DNA from 4 places in the Mesobacillus sp. ABV4_180 genome. Region 1 is predicted to be linked to each of the others. Evidence: riboswitches for the same ligand, from Rfam matches in the RefSeq annotation. Region 1 holds a riboswitch; each other region holds the start of a gene.

The links. A riboswitch is a leader RNA that binds a small molecule or an ion and turns the genes downstream of it on or off. The one in region 1 is predicted to bind thiamine pyrophosphate.
Region 2: another riboswitch for thiamine pyrophosphate. It lies ahead of tenA (thiaminase II); the one in region 1 lies ahead of thiT (energy-coupled thiamine transporter ThiT).
Region 3: another riboswitch for thiamine pyrophosphate. It lies ahead of ACXAEA_RS17120 (ABC transporter substrate-binding protein); the one in region 1 lies ahead of thiT (energy-coupled thiamine transporter ThiT).
Region 4: another riboswitch for thiamine pyrophosphate. It lies ahead of thiM (hydroxyethylthiazole kinase); the one in region 1 lies ahead of thiT (energy-coupled thiamine transporter ThiT).

What each region holds. Positions count from the first base shown of each region.
Region 1 is NZ_JBSWTJ010000001.1:3,567,446-3,572,001, forward strand. Features, by position in the region: gene ACXAEA_RS18240 (helix-turn-helix transcriptional regulator) at 1-120, opposite strand, end outside; gene ACXAEA_RS18245 (FeoB-associated Cys-rich membrane protein) at 271-432, opposite strand; gene feoB (ferrous iron transport protein B) at 454-2,466, opposite strand; gene ACXAEA_RS18255 (FeoA family protein) at 2,463-2,687, opposite strand; gene thiT (energy-coupled thiamine transporter ThiT) at 2,921-3,520, opposite strand; TPP riboswitch at 3,627-3,733, opposite strand; gene ACXAEA_RS18265 (histidine kinase N-terminal domain-containing protein) at 3,974-4,556, shown strand, end outside.
Region 2 is NZ_JBSWTJ010000001.1:829,494-834,049, reverse strand. Features, by position in the region: gene ACXAEA_RS04080 (gluconeogenesis factor YvcK family protein) at 1-162, opposite strand, end outside; gene rapZ (RNase adapter RapZ) at 159-1,052, opposite strand; gene ACXAEA_RS04070 (NUDIX hydrolase) at 1,089-1,547, opposite strand; gene trxB (thioredoxin-disulfide reductase) at 2,051-2,998, opposite strand; TPP riboswitch at 3,234-3,342, shown strand; gene tenA (thiaminase II) at 3,457-4,146, shown strand; gene ACXAEA_RS04055 (tetratricopeptide repeat protein) at 4,264-4,556, opposite strand, start outside.
Region 3 is NZ_JBSWTJ010000001.1:3,337,001-3,341,556, reverse strand. Features, by position in the region: gene ACXAEA_RS17140 (TRAP transporter permease) at 1-260, shown strand, start outside; gene ACXAEA_RS17135 (hypothetical protein) at 300-521, opposite strand; gene ACXAEA_RS17130 (NUDIX hydrolase) at 658-1,299, shown strand; tRNA gene ACXAEA_RS17125 (tRNA-Val) at 1,371-1,443, shown strand; TPP riboswitch at 1,555-1,662, shown strand; gene ACXAEA_RS17120 (ABC transporter substrate-binding protein) at 1,845-2,789, shown strand; gene ACXAEA_RS17115 (thiamine-binding protein) at 2,803-3,093, shown strand; gene ACXAEA_RS17110 (ABC transporter permease) at 3,093-3,854, shown strand; gene ACXAEA_RS17105 (ABC transporter ATP-binding protein) at 3,854-4,556, shown strand, end outside.
Region 4 is NZ_JBSWTJ010000001.1:3,759,079-3,763,634, reverse strand. Features, by position in the region: gene liaG (LiaG family protein) at 1-86, opposite strand, end outside; gene pepT (peptidase T) at 252-1,484, opposite strand; gene ACXAEA_RS19195 (hypothetical protein) at 1,617-1,766, shown strand; TPP riboswitch at 1,834-1,943, shown strand; gene thiM (hydroxyethylthiazole kinase) at 2,015-2,830, shown strand; gene thiD (bifunctional hydroxymethylpyrimidine kinase/phosphomethylpyrimidine kinase) at 2,832-3,668, shown strand; gene thiE (thiamine phosphate synthase) at 3,641-4,288, shown strand; gene thiW (energy coupling factor transporter S component ThiW) at 4,301-4,556, shown strand, end outside.

The DNA of each region.
Region 1 (4,556 bases):
GACAAGCGTTTTTTTGGAAATACCTATGATATCCGCCATTTTATCCTGTGTATAACCCACTTCTGCCCTGAGCATTCTTACTTTATCCGAAACCCTGACGATGATTTCATCCCTTGTCATCCGCTTCATTCCCTTACGTTCTTTTAGTGTAATTTTACACTCTTTTCTTTAGAATTCAAAATACTTTTTACTTTTTAGCTAAAAGTTCTATTTTACAAGTAAGAATTACTGCAGAAAAAAGGAATGCAGCGGACTGCATTCCTTTTAGCTCTATTTCAGTTTTTTCCTCTGATCCATGCTGCAATTGCTTGAGCAGGTGCTCTGGATGGAGCAGGATGCACATTTTCCTTCCTTTGATTTTTTGATGAACCGGTAGAAGGACCATGCTGCATATCCGAAAATAATTCCGCCGATTAGAATGTTCGCTAACATAACTTCATCCTCCTTCCCAGATCAGCTAAGACCAAAAAGCTTGCCTCCCTGATAAATGGCTAAAGACAAAAGATAAGCGATCACTAGAGCATATCCTATTGAAAAGGCTGTCCAGCGTTTAGAGCCCGTTTCCTTGTAAATGGTAGCTGTTGTCGCAAGGCATGGGATATAAAGCAGGATGAAAACCATGAAACTGTATGCTGACAGCGGAGTGTAATGAGATGCCATCAATCCTTGCAAGCTTGCTTCATCAGGTACAAAATAAATGATATTCATTGTGGAAATAATGGCCTCTTTCGCCAGGAATCCTGTAAAAAGAGAGGCGCTTGCCTGCCAGGTGCCGAAGCCTATAGGTGCTAATAATGGTGCAATAATACCTCCAAGCCCAGCTAGGTAACTGTCATCCATGCTTACATTCAAACCTTCCGGGCCGGCATAGGCGAGCAGCCAGATCAGGACCGAGCCAGCAAATATAAATGTACCCGCTTTTTTTACGAATCCTTTTCCTTTATCCCACGTGCTCCTCCACAGCGCTCTCGCTTGAGGCAACCTGTAAGGTGGCAGCTCAATTACAAAGAGGGATGTTTCTCCCTTTAATAAGGTTTTTGAGAATACCTTTGCTAGAATGAGCGCGACCACGATTCCGAGCACATACAAACTTAAAACGATAAGAGCTTTATGCTGCAAGAAAAAAGCTCCGACAAATAAAGCATAGACCGGCAGACGGGCTGAACATGACATTAAGGGAGTCAGCAGGATTGTCATCAGTCTCTCCTTTGGTGTTTCGATGGTCCTTGCAGCCATGATGCCTGGCACATTGCAGCCAAAACCTATCATCATTGGGATGAATGCCTTTCCATTCAATCCTACTGATTCCATCAGGCGGTCCATTACGAGAGCGACCCTTGCCATATATCCAGAGTCTTCCAGCAGTGATATGAAGAAAAATAAAATGAAGATCTGCGGGACAAAAAAGAGCACTCCGCCAACTCCGGCAATGATTCCATCAAGAACCAAATCTTTTATAAATGGAGATGTGCCTGCAGATGAAAGCGCAGCAGTAATCCCTGAAGTTATCGGACCAGATAAAAACGAATCCAATATGTCAGATAACGGAAAGCCCAGCCAGTCAAAGGTGAGCATGAACATGATGTACATCAGGAATAGAAAGAGCGGGATACCTATGAATTGATTCGTGACGATCCTATCTACCTTTTCGGTCAAAGGCACTTTTTCACCTTCCATCCTGGTGGCAGATACTGCAACAATCCTCTCTGCTACTTCGCTGCGTTTCTGGTGGATTACCCGGTCTAGCATTTGAGTTTCTCCTGTTTGCTGTGCATGGGATGCAGAAACACTCAGAATCAATGCTTCGATTTCTTCTGGAGGCAGATATTTTTCAAGATAGCTTTTTACATAGGGATTCCCCTCGAACAACTGGAGAGCCAGCCAGCGTGCAGGTTGTTCTGTACGTCCATCCAACATGGTGCCTAGCTTCAGGATGCCCTCTTCAATCGCATTTCCGTAGTATACAAGATTGTTCTTTCTCTTTCCGCTAAAATCGCCTGTTACCATCTCCGCAAGCTCTGTGCAGCCTTTACCGGATCTTGCAACCACCGGAGCAACCCCAACTCCCAGCGCTGCGGCAAGCTTTTCAATATCGATTTGAAGTCCCCTGTTTTTTGCTACGTCAATCATATTTAAACCAATTATGACAGGAGCACCATATTCTAATAGTTGCAAGGTAAGATGAAGGTTTCTCCTTAGCTGGGATGCGTCGAGGATGTTTAGTAATTTTTCAAAGTGTTCATTAAGGAAGAAGTTCGTGACGACACCTTCATCCTTTGAGAGTGGATTAAGAGTATAAACACCAGGAAGGTCAATCAGCTGGCCTTTTCCATTCTTGAACTGCCCGATTTTTTTCTCGACTGTGACGCCGCTCCAGTTGCCTACATATTCATAGGATCCTGTTAAATTATTAAACAATGAAGTTTTACCCGTATTGGGATTACCGATGATCGCAATATTCATCATAACCGCTCCACTTCGATTCTTAGTGCTTCTTTGCGGCGGATCCCGATGCACTGTCCGCAGGATTCAACCATCACAGGACCACCGAATGGCAGGATGCATTTCACACATACTTCAGAACCCTCAGCGATACCCAAATCGAGCAATCTCCTCCTGACAAATTTATCAGCACCTGCAATATTCATGATCCGGCCTTTTTCACCAGTCTTTAATTTTCCCAGCATAGCCATCACCTTTTTTATTTCATAATATTTGTGAAAAAGTAGAAACTTTCTAAATGAGAATGATTCTCTTTATTAAAACAATAATTCCTTACTTTTACTGTGATTTAAGTCACAGAACACCCTTGATTTACATCCACTTAGTGCAAAATCCATACAATTGACATATTTTTAAAAATTGCGCAGGTATAGAATGCAAAAAAAAGAAGAGCCAGTGAGCTCTCCTCGTTTTCTTCCTAGATTGTTTTTTTGCTTACAGGAGTGGATTTAACCATTCTGTAAGGGGCGTAACCAATGACAAGAATGATAATAATTGCGCTTAAAATCATACTTGGAAGCATGTAGGTGCCGTTGTAGATGATCGAATAAAGCCATGCTGGCTGTCCTTCTGGCGCCCATACTCCAAAGAAAATCCAGCCAGAAAAGAAGTGAGCGACGAACCGCAGCATGCTGCCGATCAATGTTCCGGCTAAAACCAGCCCCATCCATTTTTTCTTATAGCCATTTTGGATGCTCCCTTTTATTTGTCCAGCAAAAATGCCAGCCAGCCCAAGAACCGAAAAGGCTACGAGGTAATCGATGATTCCCTGTACTGGATGATAAATTTGCGAGAAGCCAAGGATGAACTGCAAAAGTCCAAGCAGAAGGCCCGTCAAGGCTCCTCCCTTTACTCCCCATCGGAATGCCATAATGAATACAGGTACCATCGCAATCGATACTGAACCGCCCTGCGGCCAGATCCTTGAAAATAAAAATCCTGAAAACAAGTCCAACAAATAAGCCAGAGCGGAAAATACCGCAACTTCCACTAAAAACAACGTCTGCTTTTGCTTCATTTCTATTCCTCCTTCTTTTCAGAATGAGGTCCGTTTTCAACACGCCTTTTCTGCTTCAGAAACAAAAAAAGCAATCTGGGATCGATGCAGGATTCCCGAGATTGCTTTCCTATCGCATCCACATTCCTACGCTAGCATTAACTAACAGGTTCAAAGGGTAAGAACTCGTCCGCTCACTCTCAGCTGCACTTGGCAGCTCCCCTTGTGGTTATTATTTAATTTCTACACTATGAATATACTATTTCTTTTTAAGAATAACAAGCACAAATCTTTTCAGCCCCAAAAGTGGCAATAGTGTCGATTCCCGATTGGCACATCTTAAAAAAATGCGACTTTTGTCATATTTTTAGCTATTCGACTGCTTTCACCGCATCTTCTTAATATTCGACAAAGGGATTTCTCCATTTCCCTCGAATCCTTATACGGAATAGAATAACTGGGGGACTTAATAAAATGCTGCCAATTACGGAGAACCGATTGCTTAGCTTCCTGACTAGTGAAAAAGAAAACCTTATTGCCGACTGGAATGAAAATATATTAGTATCCGAAGATGACCCGTATAAAGAAAAAGTAAGCAAGAACGCCGAAGAAATGTACGCTATCATTCTTTCTGTTTTTTCAAAGTCAAATGAAGAACTGGAGGAACATCTGCAAAAGCTTGCATTCATGGTGGGAGACGAACGGGTGAGGGCGGAAATTAATATTGGCGACTTTGTTTATAATGTTAACTCTGGACGCTCTATCGTTTACAGGCACTTGCATAAATTAAACATGGAGTGGAAAGACCTGCAGGATACGATTGACCGGATTAATTACTGCTTTGACACTTTCCTGTACTACGCTGTTTCTTATTATAATGAACAAAAAAATAAGATTATCGAGGAAAAAAATCAGTTCATCGATTCAACCCATAAGGACAGATTGACATTGCTGGGGCAAATGACTTCAAGCTTCATCCATGAATTCCGCAATCCATTGACCTCCATCCAGGGCTTTATCCAGCTCCTGAGATCGGAACATGAGGATATGAAGTATC
Region 2 (4,556 bases), 2.7 Mb from region 1:
AATATGCATATCCTCCCTAAGCCTGCCTGAACTTCCGCCATCATCGGCAACTGTCACGATCGCGGTGATATCAACAGGGTATTTCTTCAGGCCGCGAAGAAGGACTGGCAAGCCGGTTCCTCCCCCGATGATGACGATTCTTGGCTGTCGGTCCGTCATCATGTGGTCTGTCCCTTCCTTTTTTCAATATCCCGGTGTGTCACACGAGTATGATAGTCCTTCTCGAAAAACTTGGCGATATGTTCAGCAAGTGCAACAGAGCGATGCTGTCCGCCTGTGCAGCCGATGGCGATGATCAGTTGGGCCTTGCCTTCTCGCTTGTAATGCGGAAGCATGAAGCTCAAAAGGTCCGTCACCTTTTCAAGGAACTTGGTCGTTTCGTTCCATTTCAAAACATATGTCGACACATCTTCATCAAGACCTGTTTTTGGACGCATATGATCAATATAGTGCGGATTCGGCAAAAAGCGCACATCGAAAACTAAATCAGCATCGATCGGAATTCCATGCTTGAATCCGAAAGACATCACATTTACGGTGAAAATGGTCTTTTTATTGACTGAAAACTCCTCAAGGATTTTCTCACGAAGCTCCTTCGGTTTCATGTCAGTTGTTTTATAGATGATTTGTGCTCTGCCCTTCAGCTCTTCCAGAAGCTCGCGCTCAAGCTGAATGCCTTCAAGCGGAAGTCCGGATGGAGCCAGCGGGTGTGAACGCCTTGTTTCTTTATAACGGCGCACAAGCGTTGAATCATCAGCGTCAAGAAACAATACCTGCGGTGCAACCCATGAAGTTTCAGCCAAATCATCAAGCGCTTTAAACAGCGAGTCAAAAAACTCACGGCCGCGCAAATCCATGCCAAGTGCGACTTTATTCATTTTATTGCCTGATTCCTTCATTAGCTCAAGGAATTTCGGCAGCAATGTTGGCGGCAGATTATCCACGCAGAAAAATCCTAAATCCTCAAAACTCTGGATCGCGACGGTCTTTCCAGCGCCAGACATCCCTGTAATAATCACGAGCTGGGTATCAGTAGTTGAACCGGTACTCATTTCTCTTTCCCCCTGAAAATGAAGTTTAATACGATATCAATTAGGATCGAGCCTGTAGTTGATCAGCTCAAAATCCGGTGTATAAGTAAAGGTTCCGTAGATAATACCCTGTCCATGGACCATATAATCCAGGATATGATAATCGCCTGCAGCCATCGGAAGATCTTTGATGGTATCGAGGTCATGCCAGGATATCGTTCCTTCCTCCGATTCATCAAGGTTGATTCCATCCGCTGCAGTAGCGTAAAAAGTGAACATCATCCACTCGGACACCACTTGATCGTCTTCTTTGATGACAAACGTGAAAATCCCTTTAATCTGCGGGTTTCTCAAGTATATGCCCGTTTCTTCGCGGAATTCCCTGACACAGGAATCCTTCACGGTTTCTCCTGGTTCCATTTTCCCGCCCGGAGCCACCCACCAATTGCGGCGCGGCTTTTGCAGCAGTAAAATTTTTTTATCTTTTACCAAAACACAATTCGTCACGCGCTGCATCGATTCCACCTCTTCAAATATACATACGTGCCCAATCACATACCTTCATGTTTTAGACACTGAAGCTGGACATTTTGCTATAACTGCTTTTGATGAAAACGCTGTAAGCTAATATAAAAGCAGTGCTCAATGCGAAAACAGCCATTGATCATACGCCGAACTTTTATTCTTTCCATTATACTATTTTTAGATTTTCGCCACAATGAATACAAAGATGATATTTTTGTTAAGGATTGTCAATTAGAAGTATGGTCGACTAGGAGAGGTGTTATAATCCCTGGAAGCAGCCTGTTTCACTTTTATGTAAAAAAAGAAGCACAGGATAACCTGTGCCGTCAAAGGATTATATTTTTAAAAGGGGGTCAATTTCTACTTCTATAATACCCCATGATTGTTTCACTACTGTTACAGAAGAATTAATATCTAATTACGTTTTGTTAATTTATGCCGAGACATGCTGTTTTTACCAATTAATTTCTGACAGATTCAGCAGTCCATAAAAATTATGCGTTTGCTTTTAATTCTTCAACGAGCTCTTCGACATAATGCTGTGCGTTCTGGGCTGCGATACTGCCATCACCCGTTGCTGTAACAATTTGTCGAAGTGTTTTTTCACGAATATCACCAGCTGCGAAGATGCCCGGAACTTTCGTTTCCATTTGCTCGTTCGTTTCGATGTAGCCGTTGCCGTTTGTGATTCCAAGGCCTTCGAACGGCTTCGTCAGCGGAACCATTCCAATATAAATGAAAACACCGTCAGCCGCGAATTCTTTTTCTTCGCCATCTTGTGTGGAAACAAGTGTCACGCTGCCAACCTTTCCGTCCCCATTGATTTGCTTGACAGTATGGTTCCAGATGAAATCAATCTTGTCATTGGCAAATGCACGGTCTTGAAGGATTTTTTGCGCGCGAAGCTCATCGCGTCGGTGAACGATCGTCACTTTTGAAGCGAAACGGGTCAGATATACACCCTCTTCAACCGCAGAGTCTCCGCCGCCGACTACCACAAGTTCTTTTCCTTTAAAGAATGCACCGTCACAAACTGCACAGTAAGAAACGCCGCGGCCCCCGAGCTCCTGTTCGCCAGGAACGCCAAGCTTCTTGTACTCAGCACCTGCAGAGATGATGATCGAGCGTGCTTTATATTCTTTGTTTCCAGCCTTGATCGTTTTATATTCTTTGCCGTCGATGACTTCCTTTACATCACCGTAAGCATATTCCGCACCGAATTTTTTTGCGTGGTCGAACATCTTGGTCGAAAGTTCCGGTCCCAGGATGTGGTCGAAGCCAGGGTAGTTTTCAACTTCCTCTGTATTAGCCATCTGTCCGCCCGGTACGCCGCGCTCAAGCATCAGCGTCGACAAGTTCGCACGTGATGTATAAACAGCTGCCGTCATCCCTGCCGGACCCGCACCGATGATAATGACGTCATAAATTTTCTCTTCTGACATGGTGTACAACTCCTTTGAATATCATAATCCGCAATCATTTTCGGTTTTCATTCGAAAATAGTATTTCCTGCCTAAACATATCCTATAAAACAGGAAGCATATAGTCCAAAAATATGCTTGAAAAATGATCGTGTTCACTTATTTGCCAAAAATGGTTTGATGGACAGGATCTGTTTAAAATATTGACATAAATACGCAGGATGTTATGATGATTTACAAATAAACACTTATAATGCAAATCTGCTAGGGGAGCCTTTTGCTAAGGCTGAGATTAAAGTGAAACTTTAAGACCCTTTGAACCTGATCTGGATCATACCAGCGTAGGGAAGTGGAGTATCTGGAGCTTATCGATTTTACTTGCTGCCAATACGACCACTTTCTGCCTGCAGAAAGTGGTTTTTTTATTGGAAAAAAGTATCCTTCAACCTGAGGATGCTGAAATCTAAGGAGGTTTTTTCATGTCCAGTTTTACACAGATCATTCGTCAAGAAGCAAACAAGATTTGGGAGGCAAATTTCAACCACCCTTTCGTACAGGGAATCGCCGATGGAACATTATCACTTGAAAGCTTTCATTATTATGTCTTGCAGGATTCTTATTACCTTTCCCACTTCGCTCGTATCCAGTCGATTGCTGCTTCACGCGCGGAGGATTTGGCTACAACATCCAGAATGGCTGCCCATGCCCAGGGTACATATCAGGCTGAGCTTGGCTTACACGAGAAATTTATAGGACAGCTTGGGGTCACAAAGGAAGAGTTGCAAAGCTTTGAACCCGCACCGACAGCCTATGCATATACCTCCCACCTTTACCGGGTGGCCGCATCAGGAAGTCTTGGTGAAATCATTGCCGCCATTCTGCCTTGCTACTGGATTTACTATGAGATTGGAGAAAAGCTTAAGAATGCAACGCCAGAAACCACGATCTACCAGGAATGGATCTCGGCCTATGGAAGCGACTGGTTTGGCGATCTTGTGAAAGAGCAGCTCAATCTTTTGGATAAACTGGCAGAGAGCTCATCGGAAAATGAAAGAGAAAAAATGAAACAGCATTTTTTGATTAGCAGCCATTACGAGCTGCAATTCTGGGAAATGGCCTACACGCTTGAAGGGTGGGAAATCAACGATTACAAAGCCCTCGTAAGGTAAGCTGGGAAATTTTCATGCCAGGGGAATAAAGCGTACAGGTCACAAGAGAAATAGAGTTATTGTCGAAGTACAAAAAAAGGCCAGCCCTTCTGCCAATCAGATGGGCTAGCCTTTATTTTACATGCTGTCTTCTTCCTGAAGGAACTCGTTTGCCAAATTAATATATTTGGATAGCGTGGAGACAGACAATCCGTATTTTTTCGCGACTGCCTGTTTGGATGTCTTGATATTTCTTAGCTTATCCCAGAGATAGTCAACTGCCGCAGCCCATGCTTTCTTGTTTTTGAAGTCATAGCCTGCTTTCGCTGCCTGCTCGAATACTGAAAACCACATAATGTAGACGCCAGCTTCATTTTTGCTGATTGGCCGGTGGTGGTCGTACAGGAGCTTAGCCGTTTCATGCGCGCCTT
Region 3 (4,556 bases), 230 kb from region 1:
TTGATACTACATGGTATTACTTAATTTGGGTAGTGTTTACAGCACTTGCTGGAATGATGTTGATTGGTGCAGGGATTATTGGTTTCTGGCTGAGGAAGTTGTTCTGGTATGAGAGAATCATTGGGGTTGTAAGTGGTTTGATGCTGATCTACCCTGAAAAAATTACCGATATTATCGGCCTTGGTTCTTTTGTTTTAATCATTGCTTTGCAATTATTAATCAAGAGAAACGATACGCCTGAGCCGAACACAGCAAGCTAATAAGCTTTTTAGAAGTCCTCAAATCGGGGGCTTCTTTTTTTAGCTTGTTTTGAGGAATTTTCGCTTTTCTGGCATGACGGAAAGGATGTTTTCAACTTTGAATAACCGTTCATCATTTCTAAGGAAACAAAATGCTTTAAAATAACTGCCGCGAATTTCTTTTACAATGATTCTTCGTTGAGTAATCTGATTATTTGCAGCTAGATAAATCATCTCCACAGGGAGCTTTTCTTTTAATGATTTTGTTAGCAGCTTATTCATGTGTGTTCACCTCCCAAATTCTATATTCTTATTATACCCAAACATTTGTTCCTTATTCAATATTTTTTAGAACGAATGTTCGTATAGTTTTCGCGTTGGAAATTAATGTTATAATGAACTTAATGGGGGGATTTTGATGGAGAGTGAAATGCTACGAATTTTTGATGACCAGGGGAATCCACTGGGGACGGCAACGCGTTCTGAAGTACATAAAAAAGGACACTGGCATGAAACTTTTCATTGTTGGTTTACCGAGAGGGTTGGCGGAAAGGACTATCTTGTTTATCAAATCCGCAGCTCGGATAAAAAAGACTATCCCGATTTATTGGACATAACAGCGGCGGGACATATTTTAGCGCATGAAACCAAATTGGACGGCTTACGGGAAGTGGAAGAGGAGCTGGGAGTAAAATTATCATTCGTGGACATTGTTTCACTTGGAGTAATCAAAGGTTCTCTTGTCAGTGCTGATTTCATAGATAAAGAGCTATGCCATGTGTATGTATATAATCAGCATGTCCCAAATGAATCTTATCACCTTCAAGAAGAGGAAGTTTCCGGAATAGTGAAAGCTAGCCTGGACGACATTGAAAAACTCTGGTTTGGGGATACAAAAGAAATCAGTGTCGAAGGATTTCAGATTGATGATTGTGGTGCAAAAAAATTACTTAGTAGAATAGTCTCTAAAAAAGATTTTGTTCTCCATGAGGATGCCTATATTAATAGAGTGATCCAGGCAATAAGAAGTTTAGGAGAAGATAAAATTGAGATGTTATAAAATTATTGACAATGCAACCATTCCAGTATATATTAATAAATGTCCTCACCAAAAAGGACAAACTCAATAACGATTCCTTAGCTCAGCTGGGAGAGCGCTACCTTGACAGGGTAGAGGTCGCTGGTTCGAACCCAGTAGGAATCATACATTAAGAAGCTTCAATCCTTCCTTGGATTGAAGTTTTTTTGTTCTGAAATGCAATTATTCTAGACGAATCAAAAAAACTTCTATATATTTAAGATGACAATTGGAGAATAGGAAATGTAGGGGAGCCGGTGGTGCCGGCTGAGAAAGTATCCAGAGATGCTGACCCTTTAACCTGATCTGGCTAGTACCAGCGTAGGGAACATCTTCTGATAGACGTGTATTCGTTTATTATGGATTTTTTCGTGCGCCTGGGATTTCCCGGGCGCATTTTTTATTATGTGAAAATCAATTCTTATTCCAGCCTTCTTTTCCAGCTTCATTGTCAATTAAATTAGAGAAGAGGGAAAGTTATGAGGAAATTTGCAAGTTTGATAACGATGTTTTTCTTGGTATTGAGCATGGCGGCCTGCTCATCCAGCGAGTCGTCGGCTGAGAAGGAAAAATCACTGAAGAAGGTATCGATTGTACTTGATTGGACGCCCAATACGAACCATACGGGCATTTATGTGGCAAAGGAAAAAGGGTTTTTTGAAAAGAATGGCCTGGATGTAGATATTATCATGCCGGGTGAAGCAGGAGCGGACCAGATTGTCGCATCGGGCAAATCAGAATTTGGTGTGAGCTACCAGGAGGGAATTACTCAGGCAAGGATCCAGGGAATCCCTATCGTTTCATTGGCTGCGGTCATCCAGCACAATACATCGGGATTTGCTTCCCCAAAAGCAAAAAATATTGCTTCTCCTAAGGATTTTGAAGGGAAAACCTATGGCGGATGGGGATCACCGATCGAAAAAGAAGTCATCAGTTCATTAATGAAACAGGATGATGCTGATGTGGAGAAAGTGAAAATTGTCAACATGGGCGATTCTGATTTTTTCACTGCAGTGAAGCGTGATATTGATTTTGCCTGGATTTATTATGGCTGGACGGGTGTCGAAGCTGAGCTCCGTAATGAGCCAATCAATATGGTGTACCTGACCGATTATTCAAATAAATTGGATTACTACACGCCTGTCATCAGCACAAATGAAGAGATGATCAAAAATGATCCGCAAACCGTTAAAGCATTCATGGCTGCGCTTACGGAGGGATATGGATTTGCGATTGAACATCCAGAGGATAGTGCGGAAATCCTGCTAAAGGCAGTACCGGATTTGGACGAAGAGCTTGTAAAAAAGAGCCAGGAGTGGCTTTCTCCCAAATATCAGGATGATGCAGGGCGATGGGGAGAACAGAAGCTTGAGGTTTGGGAGAACTACAGTGAGTGGATGTTTGACCACGGTCTTCTCGAGAAAGAATTGGATGCTGAAAAAGCTTTTACAAACGAATTTTTACCTGAATAAGGAGGAGTTACGAATGGCAAATTCTCTTGTAAGTGTACAAATCATCCCTAAGGCTGCAACAACGGAAGAAGTCATTAGAATGGTGGATGAAGCAATCAAAATCATTGATGCCTCTGGTGTGAAATTTGAAGTCCATCCGCTTGAAACGACAATGGAAGGAAACCTGGAGCAATTATTAAATGTGATTGCCGAGATGAATAAAAAAATGGTCGAACTTGGCTCGCCAAATGTCATTTCCCAGGTAAAAATCCTTTATCAGCCAGAAGGAATCACTATGGATCGACTAACGGAGAAATATCGGTAATGAGAGAGATTTTGAAGAATGGATGGAGACCAAGTCTGGTTCTCCTCCTTGCTTTGCTGCTATGGGAAGGGGTTGCATATTTTAAAGAAATCCCCGCATGGCTGCTGCCTGCCCCATCCCTCATTATTAGGGAAGCAATGACAAATTATTCTTTATTTCTCTCAGATATAGGAGCAACATTGTACCTGGCTATTGCCGGACTTTTACTTGGGGTGACAATCGGCTTTATGATTGCAATGGCTCTGCACTTAGTTCCTTCACTTCGGAATGCATTCTATCCATTCTTGATTCTATCGCAAAATGTCCCGATAATCGTGATAGCCCCATTATTTGTGATTTGGTTCGGATTCGGTTTTCTGCCAAAATTGATCCTGATTACATTAATCTGCTTTTTCCCGGTTACAATTGCCTGCCTTGATGGGTTCAGGAATGTTCCGGGTGAACTCAGACATTACATGCGAATGTCGGGTTCCACAGATTTACAGATGTTTATGAAGCTTGAACTTCCAAATGCCCTGCCTCCGATGTTCTCCGGCTTGAAAATTGCGGCGACATATAGCGTAATGGGTGCTGTGATTTCTGAATGGCTTGGTGCTGAAAAAGGACTCGGTTTATTTATGACCTTATCCTCTTCCGCATTCAGGACTGACCGGGTTTTCATAGCGATTTTCATCATCATCATCTTCAGTATGTTCTTCTACGGGCTGATTGTTTTGATGGAAAAACGTCTGATTAAATGGATGCCAAAAGGATGGGAATAATGGAAGCCAAAATCAGAATTGACAGCATTACTAAATCCTTCGAAAAAACAGGTTTGGTGCTGGAAGATATTTCACTGCATGTGAATGAAGGTGAGTTTGTATCGATCATTGGTCCTTCTGGCAGCGGGAAGAGTACGATTTTTCAATGCATAGGTGGATTGGTTCAGCCTGACAAAGGGGAACTGCACCTTGATGGACGCAAAATCAATGGAGAAACTGGGAATATAGGCTATATGCCTCAACAGCCAGCGCTTTTTCCATGGAGAACAGTATTGGACAATATCTTGCTTGGCCAGGAACTTTCCGGAAAACGTGACATAGCTGAGGCGAAAATGTGGCTGGAAAAGATAAAGTTATCAAACTATGAGAAAGCTTATCCCAATCAACTGTCGGGCGGCATGAAACAAAGAGTCGCTTTCCTGAGGGCTCTTTTAAGTCCACAGTCTGTTTTGCTGCTGGATGAACCATTTTCCGCTTTGGATGAGTTCACGAGATTTGAGATGCAAAGATGGCTCCTGTCCATTTGGGAAGAAGAGCGGAAATCTGTGCTTTTTATTACGCACAATATCGAAGAGGCGATTTTTTTATCAGATAGAATTTACCTGCTTTCTCCTCGACCTGCAAAAGTAATCAAGGAAATGAAAGTGCCGTTTAATAGGCCAAGGACGGGTCGTATACTTACTGATGATGTCTTTTTGCAAT
Region 4 (4,556 bases), 190 kb from region 1:
TTAATTCCGCTGCCGTCGAGCATGTAATTCAACACGATATAAGCACCGGTAATCACCAAAAAGATTATTAAAATTCGTTTAATCATTGTTAAATCTCCTCTCAATCAATTTCTATATACAGAATAAGGCAAATCATTCCTCTCCCCAATGCACCACGGAATTAATTCAGGATACGACTTGAGGCTGATTTTATTCTAGTCGCAGAAAAGCCAGATTCCGTTCGTTGCGGAATCTGGCTTCTTGTTAGTTAATTAAGCTTTCGCTTCAAATAGTTTAGCGATTTCCACGATTGTTTCTACGGATTTGAGCATATTATCCACAGAGATGTATTCGAATCTGCCGTGGAAGTTCTCACCGCCTGTAAATATATTTGGAGTCGGCAGTCCCATATAGCTTAGCTGCGATCCATCAGTTCCTCCGCGAATCGGTTTGACGATTGGTTTGATTCCGAGGTTTTCCATTGCCTCGTAAGCAATGTCGACGATTTCCTTAACAGGCACGATTTTATCCTTCATGTTGTAGTACTGGTCGTTCATTTCAAGTTCAACACGGTATTCACCGTATAGAAGTCGTAGTTCATTGGTGATTTTCTGCATTAAATCCTTTCGCACCTGGAAGCTATCACGGTCAAAGTCGCGAATGATATAGTGCAGCGTTGTTTCCTCTACATCACCATGTATGGAACTGAGGTGAAAGAAGCCCTCATATCCTTCGGTGTGCTCTGGTGCTTCTTCGGCAGGGAGCTTGCTGTTGAACTCCATCGCAATTTTAGCTGAGTTCACCATTTTTCCTTTTGCCGTGCCAGGGTGGACATTCTTGCCTTTGAAAGTCAGCTTTGCACCCGCTGCGTTAAAGCTTTCATACTCAAGCTCACCAAGCGGGCCGCCATCCACGGTATAAGCGAATTTCGCACCGAAAGCCTCAACATCAAACTTATGCGGTCCTCTGCCAATTTCTTCATCCGGCGTAAAAGCAACACGGATTTTTCCATGTTTGATTTCAGGATGGTTGATCAAATAAGCCATCGCCGTCATGATTTCTGCAATTCCAGCCTTGTTATCCGCACCAAGGAGTGTCGTCCCATCAGTCGTAATCAAGGTGTGTCCTTCATATTGAGGAAGCTCTGGGAAATCCGCCGGAGAAAGGATGATATTCAATTCCTTATTCAGGATGATTTGATTGCCATCGAAATTTTCAACCACCTGTGGATTGACATTTTTGCCGGTAAAATCGGTCGCCGTATCCACGTGGGCAAGGAAACCAATCGTTGGCACCTCTTTCTCAGTATTGGCAGGAAGTGTCGCCATCACATAACCATTCTCATCAATCGTCACATCTTCCATGCCAATCATTTTCAGTTCTTCTACAAGCATATTGGCAAGAGTAATCTGGCCATGTGTAGAAGGGCATGTTTCACTATTTTCATTTGATTGTGTGTCTACTTTTACGTATGTGGTAAATCGCTCAATAATCTCGTTTTTCAATTCCCTTCAACTCCCATTCGTATGTATATTTTCATATTAGCATAGAATTTTAAGAAGACCATTTTAAAAAGAATGAAAATTCCAATTTCTGCATCCGGGATGCTGTATAATAAGATTAAAGGAGACAGGGGTATGGGATATTTACTCACGGCAATTGTTCTGTTTGTAGTTTTCTATTCTATTTTTAAAAAAATCCGTTCGGGAAGATTACCGGAAAACCACTACACTCCATTTGACGATCTTGCTGAGGGAAAGGTCGAAAAAGTAAAAGACGAAAAATAAATGGATTTTTATTTTTCACTTTACATATATAAATCTTAAAGCTACGATTAAACTAATTGAATATTCGTTGTACTACTAGGGGTGCCCTGTTGCGGGCTGAGAGAAAAACGCCATGTTTTTTAACCCTTCGGACCTGATCTGGGTAATACCAGCGTAGGAAAGTAGTAAGAGATGTTTTTCTTACATTGCTTTTAAGCCAGGTCCATTTTGTGGATCTGGCTTTTTTATATTCAAAGGAGGTTTTGAGAATGGATAAAAAAGAAATTGCCAGTTTTTTAGAAAGAGTTCGCAGAGAGAAACCGCTTGTTCACAACATTACAAATGTCGTGGTCACTAATTTCACGGCCAATGGCTTGCTGGCACTGGGGGCATCGCCTGTGATGGCTTATGCACATGAAGAAGTTGCCGAAATGGCGAGCATGGCTGGAAGTCTTGTCCTCAACATCGGGACGTTGAAGCCGGATGTGGTTGAAGCAATGGTGATTGCCGGAAAGTCCGCTAATGAGAAGGGAGTTCCCATCATTCTTGACCCAGTTGGTGCAGGAGCGACAGCTTATCGGACCGAAACAGCAAAAACGGTGATGGAAGAATTAGAGATTTCGATTGTCAGGGGGAATGCGTCAGAGATTGCTAATGTTGCCGGTGAACACTGGAGTATCAGGGGTGTTGATGCGGGTGAATCCAGTGGCAATGTATTTGAGCTTGCCATTTCCGCCGCACAAAAGTTGAAGACGGTTGTCGTGTTAACTGGAAAAGACGACATCATTACGGATGGGCAATCAGCCATTGTTGTCCATAATGGGCACCCAATGCTCACGAAAGTGACGGGAACCGGATGCCTGCTTACATCTGTCATTGGTGCTTTTGCTGCTGTTGAAAGAAATTTTCTCAAGGCAGCATCTGCCGCAGTGGCAATATACGGCGCAGCAGCGGAAATGGCCGCTGAGAAATGTGCCGCACAAGGCCCAGGGAGCTTCCAGGCTGAGTTTCTGAACCAGCTGTACCTGATTAATAAAGAAGATCTTAATAGTAAAATTTCAATCAATCTGCAGGAGGTAAATTGAGATGAAAAAGGCTTTGACAATCGCGGGATCTGATAGCGGGGGCGGTGCCGGAATTCAGGCAGACTTAAAAACCTTTCAGGAACTGAATGTGTTTGGGATGTCGGCTTTGACAGCTGTAACTGCCCAAAATACTCTTGGAGTCCAGGCCGTCTTTCCGATGGAAGCAGAAGCTGTCGCCAAACAAATTCAATCAATTGGAGAGGATATGGGGACGGACGCTTTGAAGACAGGGATGCTCTTCAATGCAGAGATCATTGAAGCGGCAGCGGAAAAAATAAAATTATTCAGCTGGGAGAAGGTCGTGGTGGACCCCGTCATGATCGCTAAAGGTGGAGCGCCGTTGCTACAGCAGGCTGCTGTCTCAACGATGAAAAGTCAGTTGCTGCCGCTCTGCCTCGTCATTACCCCGAATATTCCTGAAGCTGAAGTATTGACTGGAATGTCAATCAGAAATCTGGAGGGGAAAAAGGAAGCAGCAAGAAAAATCCATGCCCTGGGAGCGAAAAATGTCATCATAAAAGGCGGTCATGACGAGGACGAGGTTGAATCCGTCGATATCCTTTTTGACGGTACAGGATTTTCATCTTTCTCATCACCGAGGATCCCTACAATGAACACTCATGGAACTGGCTGCACTTTTTCCGCAGCGATTACTGCACAGCTTGCAAAAGGTTTTTCGGTCCATGATGCAGCAGCTGCAGCAAAGGAATTTATCCACGCGGCAATCGCTAATCCGCTCACAATCGGAAATGGCCATGGGCCTACGAACCACTGGGCCTTTAATAGAAAAAGAGAAAGTGAGGCAGAATCATGGCGAGAATCAGTCCCGAACAAATGAAGAGTTTGCTAAAAGTATATTTTATTGCTGGCAGCACGAATTGTTTGAAAGAACCGGGATCAGTGATAGAAGAGGCAGCTAGAGGTGGCATCACTCTTTTTCAGTATCGTGAGAAGGGGGCTGGCTGCCTTGAGGGAAAGGCAAAGCACGAGCTTGGAAAGAGGCTTCAGCGGATTTGCAAGGAAGACGGTATTCCGTTCATCGTGAATGACGATATTGACCTGGCACTTGAGCTCGATGCCGATGGAGTCCATATTGGCCAGGAGGATGAGAATGCATCAGAAGTGCGCAATAAAATAGGCGATAAAATCCTTGGTGTATCTGTCCACAATTTAAAGGAAGCAGAACAAGCCAGGGGAGCGGGAGCAGACTATTTCGGAGTTGGTCCGATTTTTCCCACGACAACCAAGATGGACACCAGGGATGTCCAGGGTACGGCACTGGTCGAGGAGCTGAAAGGTTTTGGAATACCGATTGTCGGCATAGGCGGCATTAATGCAGATAATGCTGCTATAGTGATGGAAGCAGGTGCTGATGGCGTTTCAGTCATTACCGCCATCAGCCATTCAGACAATGTTCAAAGTGCTGCGGCCAAATTAAGAGAAAAAATCTTTTATTAAATGGAGGTTAAAATGAGGAACACACAAAAATTGACCATTACTGCCATGATGATGGCTATTGGTACCTTGACTAGCCATATGTTGTATATTCCACTTGGGATTGTAAAAGTATTTCCGGTGCAGCACTTCATCAATGTACTTTCTGCTGTCCTGCTTGGCCCTTATTACGCAGTTGCCCAGGCTTTTGGCATTTCGCTGCTCAGGAATTTAATGGGAACGGGATCCGTCTTCGCTTTTCCGGGCAGCATGATTGGTGCACTGCTGGCAG